2 linked regions of the Bradyrhizobium diazoefficiens genome follow. The protein of the gene in region 2 binds, or shares a complex with, the protein of the main gene of each other region. Links are inferred from orthologs where the notes say so. Each region holds a gene or a part of one and is shown on either strand. Other genes may lie near its edges.

Region 1 (4,720 bases), 3.6 Mb from region 2 along the record:
TTTCCGGCCTCGAGCACGACCTTGCCGGTATCGGCATCGATCAGGTCGTTGACGGTCGAGTAGCCGCGGAAACGGTTGGCGTCGAACGGAACGCGCCAGCCTTCCTTGGTGCGCTTGTAGAGGATCTTCTTGTAGAACGTGGACAGGATCGCCTCGCCGTCGAGGCCGAGCGCGAACATCAGCGACGTCACCGGAATCTTGCGGCGGCGGTCGATACGCGCATAGACGATATCCTTGGCGTCGAACTCGATGTCGAGCCAGGAGCCGCGATACGGGATCACGCGGGCGGCGAACAGCAGCTTGCCCGAGGAATGGGTCTTGCCCTTGTCGTGGTCGAAGAACACGCCGGGCGAACGGTGCATCTGCGAAACGATCACGCGCTCGGTGCCGTTGACGATGAAGGTGCCGTTCATCGTCATGAGCGGGATGTCGCCCATGTAGACGTCCTGCTCCTTGATGTCCTTCACCGACTTCGCGCCGGTTTCCTCGTCGATATCGAACACGATGAGGCGCAGCGTCACCTTCAGCGGCGCAGCGAAGGTCATGCCGCGCTGGCGGCACTCGTCGACGTCATATTTCGGCTGCTCGAACTCGTAACGGACGAATTCCAGCATCGAGGTGCCCGAGAAGTCGGAGATCGGGAACACCGAGCGGAACACCGCCTGCAAGCCTTCATCGGCCCGACCGCCCTGGGGTTCGTCGACCATCAGGAACTGGTCATAGGACGCCTTCTGAACCTCGATGAGGTTCGGCATCTCGGCGACTTCCTTGATGTGTCCGAAGAACTTGCGAACGCGTTTGCGACCGGTGAATGTCTGCTGCGCCATCGTGGCCTCTCATTTCGTCGCCCGCTCTGGGCGCGCCGTCCGGAACGCGGCTGCCGCCGCTCCCCGGGTTGAATTTTTCGAACCCGTCTTGGGGGCCGGAAACTCAGTTTCAGGCGGGAATGTCCTGAATCTGTTCTTCAGACCTTCAAAACGCAAAACGACGCGCGGGGCGCTGCTGCGCGCCCGCCCGTCACAACGATTGTCTTCACGGACTGCAAAAGCCCGAAATAGCCTGCTCTCCCAACGGCTTACAGGGAATCCGGCATCCCTGCCCACCGCGCTTTCGTGCTGCCGACCCGATATGGGGCGACAATAGTGCAGATTCGAGGGATAAACCCTCAAATCCCCACACTTTTTCGTGTTCGGCCTGCGTCGGGACGTTCCGTCGCACGCCTTTTGCATCCGGTCCGCCCCTCGGGAAGGGTGGACCAAGATCCCGGGCCCGCATGATGCGCGTCCGGGATCTCGTACCAGCAAGTGGTGCTTACTTGAGCTCGACCTTGGCGCCAGCCTTCTCGAGCTGGACCTTGATCTTGTCGGCTTCGTCCTTGTTCACGCCTTCCTTGACAGGCTTCGGCGCGCCCTCGACGAGGTCCTTTGCTTCCTTCAAGCCCAGGCCGGTGATGGCGCGGACTTCCTTGATGACCTCGATCTTCTTGTCGCCGGCGGCGGCCAGAACGACCGTGAACTCGGTCTTCTCTTCGGCCGGAGCGGCGGCAGCGCCACCAGCAGCCGGGCCGGCCACGGCGACAGCCGCGGCAGCCGAAACGCCCCACTTCTCTTCGAGGAGCTTCGCCAGTTCAGCAGCTTCGAGCACGGTGAGGCTCGAGAGGTCGTCAACGATCTTCTGCAAGTCAGCCATTGTTCAGTTTCCTTGAGTGTAAGTCTGGTTCGGGTTTGAGTTTTGCGAAGGGCGTCAGGCCGCTTCGCCCTTTGAGGCATGAGCCTGGATGACGCGCGCGAGCTTGCCCGCGGGCGCGTTGGCGAGCTGGGCCAGCTTGGTCGCCGGGGCCACGAGGAGGCCGACGATCTTGCCGCGCAGTTCGTCAAGCGACGGCAGCGAGGCAAGCGCCTTCACGCCGTCGACATTCAGGACGGTCTTCCCCATCGAGCCGCCGATGATGACGAACTTTTCGTTCGCCTTGGCGAATTCGATGGCGACCTTCGGCGCCGCTACCGGATCGTTCGAAGTGGCGATCACGGTCGGCCCCTTCAGCATGGGGCCGATGGCAACGACGTCAGTGCCTTCAAGAGCAATTTTGGCGAGACGGTTCTTCGAGACCTTCACCGAGGCACCCGCCTGCTTCATCTGCGTGCGCAGCTTCTGCATCTGGGCGACGGTGAGGCCGGAATATTGAGCAACGACCGCGACGCTCGTGGTCTTGAAGACCCCGTTGAGCTGTTCGACCGCTTCTTTCTTTGCCGCTCGTTCCACAGCAAGCTCTTTCCGGTTGGCGGTCATCGCGAAAGCGGGACCGCCGGGTTGCACCCATCGTCCCGCCCAAACCTGAACCTCGGGGCCAAAACCCTTCGGACACGCCGGGCAAGACGACAATTCAAAGCCTGCCCTCCGGGAACCCCTAAAGGCCCACGGCGTGTCGAGGTCCGAACCAGACCCGTTTCGCGAAGCCAGCCGTCAAAGCTGGGAGCGAAGTGAAATCCGGTCTTCACCCGTCTATGCAGGCCATGCGATTAAGCCGTTGAGAAATCGAAATTCCCGCGGGCGCCTGCAGTCTTGGACAGGACAAGGTCAGCCGGCGAACCGCCCGACCTCTGCCCGCACTCCACCAGCCGACGGACTTTCTTTCCTTTTCGGGCAAATCCTTGCGGACGTCCTGAAAAGGAATGATCTCCTGTCGTGTCAGGTTTTCGGAATGCGTGCACGAACGCGCCAGCCGAAGCCGGCACGTCCGGAAGCGGTTCTTTAACCCCTCTCTGCCTGCTTGCCAAGAGCAAAATTCACACCAGTTCCAATCCGTTGCCGGCGGGGGTTCAGGCGGGCCGATAAGGGCCGATTCAGGCCGATTTGACTTCATAAGGCAGTGGCCTGCCCGCGAAGAATGCGGTCAGGTTCGCCAGCACGCAGTTCTGCATGGCGACGTGCGAGTCCAGGGTGTGGCCGCCGATATGCGGGGCGAGCACGACGTTGGGGAGCGCGGTCAGCGCGTCGGGCGCGTGCGGTTCCTTCTCGAAGACGTCGAGGCCGGCGCCGGCGATGGCCTTGTCGGTGAGCGCCGCGACCAAGGCCTTCTCGTCGATCACCGAGCCGCGGGAGATGTTGACGACATAGCCGTCCGCGCCGAGGCGCCCCAGGATATCCGCATTGACGACGTGCTGCGTCTCCGCCCCTGCCCGGACCGCGATCATCAGCACGCTGCACCAGTCGGCGAGCGCCTCCAGCGACGGGAAATATTGATAGGGCAGATCGTATTGGCTGCGGCTGAAATAGCCGACCTCGCTCTCGAAGGCGGCGCAGCGCGCGGCGATCTTGCGACCGATCTCGCCCATGCCGAAGACGCCGATGCGGCGGCCAGGCATGCCGGCCTGCGGCCGCATCATCGGCGATCGCTTCGACGCGGCCCAGTCGCCGCTGCGGACATATTGGTCGGCAACCAAAATCCGCCGCGTCGTGGCCAGCATCAGCGACATCGCGAGGTCGGCCACCGAGGCGGCATTGGCGCCGGGGCTGTGCCCGACCGCGATGTTGCGCGCGGCGGCGGCTTTCAGGTCGACGCCGTCATAGCCGGTGCCGTAGCAGACGATCGCGCCGAGCTTTGGGAAGAAGTCCATCGCCTCAGCGCCGAGCGGCGTGCCGCCCGCCGTCAGCAGCGCACGGATGTCGCTCAGCTCCTCGGCCGCGAAAACCTCCCGCGCGGGCTTGCTACCGGTGTCGAGCAGGTCGAACCGCTCGGCAAAGCGCGCCGTCATCGACTTCGGGAGCGTGAATAGATCAGGACCTTGTCAGCCATTGTTGTTGTTTCCGGTCAACGCCGCCACAAACGACGAGGGGCGGAATCGGTTGCCCAATTCCGCCCCTCGCCTCATGCAATTTCCAGACTTAGCCGAGAATGGTGCCCGGCTCGACCTTCACGCCGGGGCCCATCGTCGAGGACACCGCAACGCGCTGGATGTAGGTGCCCTTCGAGCCGGCCGGCTTCGCCTTCGAGACAGCATCGGCCAGAGCCTTGATGTTCTCGACCAGCTTCTCCTCGGAGAACGAGGCCTTGCCGACGCCGGCCTGCAGGATGCCGGCCTTCTCGACACGGAACTCGACCGAGCCGCCCTTCGCACCCTTCACCGCACCGGTGACGTCCATGGTCACGGTGCCGATCTTCGGGTTCGGCATTAGGCCGCGCGGGCCCAGCACCTTACCGAGACGGCCGACCAGCGGCATCATGTCGGGGGTAGCGATGCAGCGGTCGAACTCGATCGTGCCGTTCTGCACCTTCTCGACCAGGTCCTCGGCACCGACGACGTCGGCACCGGCAGCCTTGGCCTCGTCCGCCTTGGCGCCGCGGGCGAACACGCCGACGCGGAGCGTGCGGCCGGTGCCGTTCGGCAGGGTCACGACGCCGCGGACCATCTGGTCGGCGTGGCGCGGATCGACGCCGAGATTGATCGCGACCTCGATGGTCTCGTCGAACTTCGCTTTCGCGCGTTCCTTGACCATCTTGATGGCGTCCGCGAGGGGGTAAAGCTTTTCACGGTCAATGCCTTCGCGGGCTTTGTTCAAACGCTTTCCGATTGCCATGACCGATTACCCCGCCACTTCCAAACCCATCGAACGGGCCGAGCCCTCGACCATCTTCATGGCCGATTCGATGCTGTCGCAATTCAAGTCCTTCATCTTCTTCTCGGCGATCTCGCGCACCTGCGCTTTGGTCACCTTGCCG
Region 2 (8,133 bases):
GATCGGGGCGCGGATGGTCTTGCGGATGGTCTCGGCGAAGGCGGTGATGCGGGCCGGGTCCTGCTCCGACAGCAGGATCAGGCCGAACTGGTCGCCGGCGAGCCGCGCCAGCGTGTCCTGCGGCTTCAGGATGCGAGTGAGGCGGCGGGCCAGCGTCAGCAGGATGGAATCGCCGACCGCGATGCCGACGGAATCGTTGACCTGCTTGAAGCGGTCGAGGTCGATCACCATCAGCGTCGGCCGCAGCGTCGGCATGGTCTTGGCGAAGTTCGCGACACCGCCGAGCCGGTCCATGAACAGCTTGCGGTTGGGCAAGCCGGTGAGGTTGTCGTGCACGGAATCGTGCAGCAGGCGCTCCTCGGCGTTGCGCAGCTCGGTTACGTCGGTGAGCGTGCCGACCACGCGCGAGACCTCGCCGTCCGAGCCGACCACCGGCCGGGCCTTCAGCGCGAACCACATGAAATGGCCGTCCGGGGTGCGCAGGCGGAAATCCTGCACCAGGCGGCCGCGGCGCTGGTCGAGCACGCTGTCGAGCGCGGCGCGGAAGCGGTCCTGGTCGAGCGGATGCAGCACCTCTAACCAGGACGCGGCCGGGCCTTCCAGCGTGCCGCGCTTGAGGCCGAGCAGGGCTTCCGTCTCCGGGCTGGTAAAAACCTTGTCGGCGGACACGTCCCAGTCCCAGATCAGATCGCCGGACCCGGCGAGCGCCAGCGCGCGCCGCTCGATGTCGGAGACGACGCCGGTGGTGGCGCCGCCGCCGGCAAAGGCGTGCTGCATCACCGTGAAGCCGATCAGCATCACGATCAGCACGAGGCCGCCGAGCAGGGCCGGGCCGACGATGTCATTGGTGACGGAGCCGGCCACCGTCATACCGGCCGCGACCACCCAGACCACCAGGAGAAACCAGGTCGGAATCAACAGCACCGCGCGGTCGAAGCCGTGGGTGGAGAGATAGACGATCAGCGCGAAACCGGCGAAGGCGATCAGCACCAGCGAGATGCGCGCGATGCCGGAGGCGACGGCCGGATCGAACAGAGCGAGCGCGACGAGGGAGCCGAGGAACGCCAGCCAGCCCACCGTGATGTGCGAATAGCGCACGTGCCAGCGGCTGAGATTGAGATAGGCGAACAGGAACACCAGCAGCGTCGCCGCCAATATCGCCTCGCCCGCCGCGCGCCAGATGCGCTCGGCGTTGTTCGACATGTCAAGCACCTTGCCCCAGAAGCCGAAATCGACGCCGATATAGACCAGCACCGCCCAGGCCAGCGCCGCGGCGGCCGGGAACATGATGCTGCCTTTGACGACGAAAAGGATGGTCAGCACCAGGGCCAAGAGGCCGGAAATGCCGATCACGATGCCCTGGTACAGCGTGAACGAGTTGACCTTGTCCTTGTAGGCTTCAGGTTCCCACAGATAGAGCTGCGGCAGCTTGTCGGTGCGCAGCTCTGCGACGAAGGTAACCACGGCGCCGGGATCGAGCGTGATGCGGAACACGTCCGCGGTTGCGCTTTCCTGCCGCTCCGGCCGGTCGCCGATCGAGGGCGTGATGGTCGCGATGCGCGACAGGCCGAGGTCGGGCCACAACAGGCCCGAGGAAACGATGCGGTAGTGCGGGGCGACGATCAGGCGATCGAGCTGGTCGTCGGTGTTGTTGGCGAGCGCGAACACCACCCAGTTCACGCCGCCCTCCCGGGCGCGCACCTCGATGCGGCGGACTATGCCGTCGGTGCCGGGCGCAGTGGAGACCTGGATGCGATCGGCGTCGCTGCGCTGATGCTCGAGCACGCCGGTAAGGTCGATCGCGGGCGCGTCACTGCGGACGCTGACGGCGTCGAGCGCACGCGCGGGATACGCGGCGACAAGAATCATGAGACCCAGCGCGATGGGCGCGAGGCACCTGATCAGACGCAAGGTCAGTTCTCCGCGTTCGACGCAAACTGCGAGTGCAAGGCGTCTTGAAAAGACGATGTCAGACCGGACCGCAAGTGGTTCGGCGCGTCGCGATAGATGCCACGAAAGCAAGGAGAATCAAAGGGTTTCCGCCGTCCCCTGTGGGCCGCTGGCCTAGACCTCCAACACAATTTTGCCAATATGTGCTGACGTCTCCATGCGCCGGTGCGCGTCGGCTGCCTTTTCCAGCGGGAAAGAGCTGTCCATCAGCGGTTTGACGCGGCCTTCGCGCAAAAGCGGCATCACTTTCGCTTCGATTGCGGCGACCATCGCCGCCTTGTCCGCATTACTACGGGGGCGCAGAGTCGAGCCGGTATGAGTCAACCGCTTCACCATCACCTTGGCGATGTTGGCGGTGATCTTGGGGCCGTTCAGGGTTGCGATCTGCACGATGCGGCCGTCGATCGCGGCGGCATCATAGTTGCGGTCGACATAGTCGCCGGCGACCATATCGAGGATCAGATTGACGCCGGCCTTGCCGGTCTCTTCCTTGACCACGGCGACAAAGTCTTCCGTCTTGTAGTTGATGGCGCGGTCAGCCCCGAGCTTGAGGCAGGCGTCGATCTTGTCCTGCGATCCCACGGTGACGAACACTTTTGCGCCGAACGCCTTGGCGAGCTGGATCGCCATGGTGCCGATGCCGGAGGAGCCGCCATGGATCAGCAGCGTCTCGCCGGCTTTGAGGCCGCCGCGCTCGAACACGTTGTGCCAGACCGTCATCAGGGTTTCCGGCAGCGCGCCGGCTTCCTTGATCGACAGCGAAGGCGGCACGCTCATGGCCTGGGCGTCCTGGGCGATGCAGTACTGCGCATAACCGCCGCCGGCGACCAGCGACATCACCTTGTCGCCAATCTTGTGCCGCCTGGCGTTGCTGCCGACGGCGACCACCTCGCCGGCGATCTCGAGGCCGGGCAGGTCGCTGGCGCCGGGCGGCGGCGGATAGGCGCCGGAGCGCTGCGCCACGTCGGGCCGGTTGACGCCGGCGGCCTCGACCTTGACCAGGATCTCGTCGGGACCGGGCTGCGGCAGGCCGCGTCGTTCCGGCACCAGCACCTCCGGTCCGCCAGGAGTGGAGATGGCAACCACGGTCATTTGCGCGGGCAGCTTGTCCATGATGGGTCCTTGAGCGAAAATGCGGGAACGAGGCATTTGATTAGCCAGCCCCGATTGCGCTGGCAACGGGTTCAACTTGGTTTGACCGCCTGGCGGACCTGGAGGAACGATGATGGCCATTGAAGACGAGGACCGCCCGCGCAAGAAGGTCAGCCACGAGATCGGACAGGATCTCTCACTGTTGTCAGTGGAGGAACTGACCGAACGCGTCTCCCTGCTCAGGACCGAGATCGCCAGGCTGGAAGAAGCCGCCAGCAAAAAGCGCGCCTCGCGCGATGCGGCCAACAGTGTGTTCAAGTCCTAGGACTTCCAGAGAGAGCAGCGCGAGCCGCCTCCACGGCGTCCTGGCCGGGCTTGACGGAGAGCCCTGCCGAGGCCCGTCGGCCACTGACCGACATGGCTAACGAACCCTCAAAAAATTAGCTCGTTTACTTCAGATTAAGCTTTTCGCTTTATGACTGGAACTGTCCTCGTTTGGACACCGAGTGGCTCCTGTCCACTCTGTTTGACGCCTCCCTGTTATCAACTTTCAAAGCCGCCGGTCTCCGGCGGCTCTTTTTTGCTTCTCCCTGCGGTTGAATTCCCTGGGAAAGACGCGCGGAAACCATATCCGCGCTTGTCGCTGGACTCCGCGCCCCGCCCGCGCAATGATTTGTTCATCATAATCCGGCGGCCTAAGCCGGTGGTAAACAGTTGCGTAAGGGGCGTTAACCATGGAACGTTTGCAGGCCGACGGCGCTCTCGTTCAACTCAGCGAGCGGTTCACCAATTCTGCGGCCTTCGGCGCCCTGTTCCGCGAGGGCATGGACCTCGTCGAAGAGACCGCCGCCTATCTCGACGGCGCCGGCCGCAGCGAGGCCAAGGCGCTCGACCGTGCCGTCAGCCTCACCTATGCGACCGAGAGCATGCGCCTCACCACCCGCCTGATGCAGCTCGCCTCTTGGCTGCTGCTCCACCGCGCGGTGAAGGAAGGCGAGATGACGCTGGTCCAGGCCAATCGCGAGAAGACCAAGGTCAAGCTCACTGCCGCCGATCCCGGCCCCGCCGATACCATCGAGAAGCTGCCGGCCCAGCTCCAGGACCTGATCCACCGCTCGATGAGCCTGCAGACCCGCGTCCGCCGTCTCGACACCACCATCCACATGCCGCCGGCCGAACTCCCCGCGATCGGCAACCCGCTGGTGCCGCATCTCAACGCGCTGAAGGCCGCGTTCGAGCGGTAAGGCTTCTCGCTGTCATTGCGGGGCGCGCGAAGCGCGAACTATGGCGCGCACTTGCGCACCAGAGAATCTCCAGGTTCCGGATTCGATGCTTCGCATCGCTCCGGAACGACAGTTGCACAAACAAAAACGCCCCCGGCTCTCCGGGGGCGTTTTTCGTCTCCAGCCTTGCGGGCCGGATCAATCCTTTTTGAGGAAGCCCGAAAACTTCTTCTGGAAGCGCGAGACGCGGCCGCCGCGGTCCATGATCTGGGCATTGCCGCCGGTCCAGGCCGGGTGCGACTTCGGGTCGATGTCGAGGTTCAGCGTGTCGCCTTCCTTGCCCCAGGTGGAGCGGGTCAGGTACTCGGTTCCGTCGGTCATGACGACCTTAATCGTATGATAATTCGGATGAATGTCGGCTTTCATGGCAAATTCCTCGGCGCCCGCGCCTATCGCTAGAGTGATGATCGATGACGGATTTGGGCGGCTCTATACCCCACAGTCCCCCCTAAAACAAGCCATTGTAGGGACTTGAGAACCGGGCCGTCACTTAAGTGACATCCCGGATTTGCCACTCCTCCCGCGCCGGCCTATGTGGAGCGGACGTCTCCCTTTTGGTCGGATCTTATGAGCGCAGTTGAACGGCTTGAAACCGGGCCCGCGGAAGCCCCGTCGATCGAAGCCGACCTGATCGAGCAGCCCGCCAAGGGCCGCGCCAGGCTGCGGCCGCTGCTGGCGCTCGCGCCCTATGTGGCCCGCTATCGCGGCCGGGCGGCGCTGGCTTTCGTGGCGCTGACGATCGCGGCGCTGACCACGCTGCTGGTGCCGGTCGCGGTGCGCCGGATGATCGATTTCGGCCTGACGCCCGAAGGCATCGCGCTGATCAACAGCTACTTCTCGGTGATGATCGCGGTTGTCGCCGTGCTCGCGCTGGCCAGCGCTGCGCGCTACTACCTCGTGATGACGATCGGCGAGCGGATCGTCGCCGACCTCAGGCGGGACGTCTTCGCGCATCTTTTGTCGCTCTCGCCAGCCTTCTTCGATTCCGCGCGCAGCGGAGAGTTGGTGTCGCGGCTCACCGCCGACACCACCCAGATCAAATCCGCGGTCGGCGCCTCCGTCTCGATCGCGCTGCGCAATCTGATGATGTTCTTTGGTGCCGCGGCGATGATGGTGATCACCAGTCCGCGCCTCTCCGGCTTCGTGCTGCTCGCCATACCGCTGATCGTGCTGCCGCTGGTGGCCTTCGGGCGCTGGGTGCGGCGTCTGTCGCGCAACGCGCAGGATACGCTGGCCGACGCCTCGGCCTATGCCGGCGAGCTGGTCGGCGCGATCCGCACCGTGCAGGCCTATACCAGCGAGGAGCTGGCCGCGACGCGTTTCGGCGGCGAGGTCGAGCAGGCCTATGAAGCCGCGCGCACCTCGACGCAGGCGCGCGCCGTGCTGACCGCCATCATCATCTTCATCGTGTTCGCCAGCGTAGTCGCGATCCTCTGGATCGGCTCGCATGACGTCTTGACCGGCGCGATCACGCCAGGCCGGCTCGGCCAGTTCGTGCTCTATGCGGCGTTCGCCGCCGCGGGCCTCGGCCAGCTCAGCGAGGTCTGGGGCGAGGTGTCGGCCGCCTCCGGCGCTGCCGAGCGCCTGTTCGAGATCCTGCACGTGCAGCCCGAGATCGCAGCGCCCGCATCGCCGCGCGCGCTGCCAGTCCCGGCCCGCGGCGAGGTCGGCTTCGACCGCGTCAGCTTCGCCTATCCCGCGCGCCCCGACGTCAACGTGCTCGACGCTGTCTCGTTCGCCATCCGCCCCGGCGAGAAGGTTGCGATCGTCGGCCCGTCCGGCGCCGGCAAGAGCACGATCTTTCACCTGCTGCTGCGGTTCTATGATCCGCGCAGCGGCGTGATCTCGCTCGATGGCGTGCCGGTCAAGGCCGCCGACCCGCGCGATTTCCGCGCCCGCATCGCGCTGGTGCCGCAGGAGTCGAACGTGTTCGCCGCGAGTGCCCGCGAGAACATCCACTTCGGCCGGCCCGATGCGAGCGATGCCGAGGTTGAGCGTGCCGCCGAGCTCGCGCATGCCGCCGAATTCATCCGCCGCCTGCCCGAAGGTTTCGAGACCCCGCTCGGCGAGCGCGGCGTGACGCTCTCAGGCGGCCAGCGCCAGCGCATCGCGATCGCCCGCGCCATCCTGCGCGACGCGCCGCTGCTGCTGCTCGATGAAGCCACCTCTGCGCTCGACGCCGAAAGCGAGACGCTGGTGCAGACCGCGCTGGAAGAGCTGATGCGCCATCGCACCACGCTGGTCATCGCGCACCGCCTCGCCACCGTTTTGTCCTGCGACCGCATTCTGGTGATGGATCAGGGCAGGATCGTCGAGCAGGGCACGCATGCCGAGCTTGTGGCCGCGAACGGGCTTTATGCGCGGCTGGCGAGATTGCAGTTCGAGGGGGCGTGAGGCCCGCTTGTTTTCCCACAACAGGCGTCATCACCCGCAAAAGCGGGTGATCCAGTATTCCAGAGGCGATGGTGGGATACGGAGAAGCCGCGGCGTACTGGATGTCCGCCTTCGCGGCGCATGACAGCGGAGAGTGGAGGCGGCAGCAAATCCCTACGGCTTCCATTCCATCTTCAGCACCGGCCGTCCCGACGTCGGATTCACATCGTCGCCGGCATGCGCAAAGCCGTTGCGTTCGTAGAAGCGGATGGCGCGGGCATTGTCCTTGTTGACGAGCAGGGTGATGTGTGATGGCGACAGCCGCTTGGCTTCATTCACCAGCAGCCGCGCTGCATCCGAGCCCCAATGATCCGGATCGACCACGAGCTGGTCGAGATAGCCGTCGTCGTCGATCGTGACGAAGCCGGTCAGCGCGCCGTCCTGTTCGGCAACGACGATCTGGGCCTTGGGCACCAGATCCCTGCGCCAGCGCTCGCGCCACCATGCGAGCCGTGCGGCGAAGTCGATCTGCGGATAGGCCTGCTGCCATGTGCGATGCCAGAGGTCGATCGCGGCCCCTTCGTCCTCGGGCCGGTAGGGGCGAAGGTGGAGGACGCCGCTCACTACCGCTCCGTCAGCTTCAGCTCGATGCGGCGATTGCGCTTGTACGCCTCTTCGGTGTTGCCGGTGTCGAGCGGCTGGAATTCGCCGAAGCCGGCGGCGACGAGACGCTGGGCGGGGACGCCGAGCGAGATCAGGTACTGCACCACCGAGATCGCGCGCGCCGCGGACAGGTCCCAGTTCGACTTGAAGTTCGGGCCGTTGACCGGGCGCACATCGGTGTGGCCGTCGACGCGCAGCACCCAGGGAATCTCGCTCGGGATCTTCTTGTCGAGGTCGATCAGCGCGGCCGCCAGCGTGTCGAGCTCGGCGCGGCCCTCGGGCAGAAGCGTTGCTTGTCCGGTGTCGAAGAACACTTCGGACTGGAACACGAAGCGGTCGCCGACGATGCGGATGTCGGGGCGATTACCCAGGATGGCGCGCAGGCGGCCGAAGAACTCCGAGCGGTAGCGCGACAATTCCTGCACGCGCTGCGCCAGCGCGACGTTCAGGCGGGAGCCGAGATCGGCGATGCGGTTCTGCGATTCCTTGTCGCGCTTCTCGGATGCATCGAGCGCCTCTTCCAGCGCCGCCAGTTGCCGCCGCAGCGCGCTGATCTGCTGGTTCAGCACCTCGATCTGCGCCAGCGCCCGTGCCGAGACCGCCTTTTCTGAGTCCAGCGCCTTGCCGAGCTCGGCGGTCTTGCCCTGCGCGTCATTGCCGGCATTGGCGAGGCCTTCATAGAGGCCCTTCATGCGGTCGCGCTCGGACTCCGCCGAAGCGAGGCCCGCCTTCAGTTGCGAGACCTGGTCGTCGAGCGAGAGCTTGCCGAGCT

Evidence for each region. Proteins that work in one complex are often made in the same cells at the same time.
Region 1: rpmE (region 2) and rplL share a complex: the UniProt entries of both Escherichia coli proteins name them as parts of the 50S ribosomal subunit. The link is inferred for Bradyrhizobium diazoefficiens from one-to-one orthologs.

What each region holds. Positions count from the first base shown.
Region 1 is NZ_CP067100.1:3,403,338-3,408,057, reverse strand. Bases 1-2,715 are described here. They hold rplL (50S ribosomal protein L7/L12), read right to left. Parts: upstream 1,690-2,715; coding sequence 1,312-1,689; downstream 1-1,311. Other genes in these bases: rplJ (50S ribosomal protein L10), read right to left, coding at 1,744-2,262; rpoB (DNA-directed RNA polymerase subunit beta), read right to left, coding at 1-827. Also shown: rplA (50S ribosomal protein L1), read right to left, coding at 3,886-4,578; rplK (50S ribosomal protein L11), read right to left, coding at 4,585-4,720. UniProt on the Escherichia coli protein: The binding site for several of the GTPase factors involved in protein synthesis (IF-2, EF-Tu, EF-G and RF3). Is thus essential for accurate translation.
Region 2 is NZ_CP067100.1:7,015,945-7,024,077, reverse strand. What follows is about bases 3,078-5,761. They hold rpmE (50S ribosomal protein L31), read right to left. Parts: upstream 4,692-5,761; coding sequence 4,464-4,691; downstream 3,078-4,463. Other genes in these bases: JJB99_RS33035 (ABC transporter ATP-binding protein/permease), read left to right, coding at 4,893-5,761; JJB99_RS33045 (DUF1465 family protein), read left to right, coding at 3,777-4,286; JJB99_RS33050 (DUF1192 domain-containing protein), read left to right, coding at 3,176-3,367. Also shown: JJB99_RS33060 (EAL domain-containing protein), read right to left, coding at 1-1,911; JJB99_RS33055 (NAD(P)H-quinone oxidoreductase), read right to left, coding at 2,065-3,063; more of JJB99_RS33035, read left to right, coding at 5,762-6,719; JJB99_RS33030 (GNAT family N-acetyltransferase), read right to left, coding at 6,873-7,322; JJB99_RS33025 (peptidoglycan -binding protein), read right to left, coding at 7,322-8,133.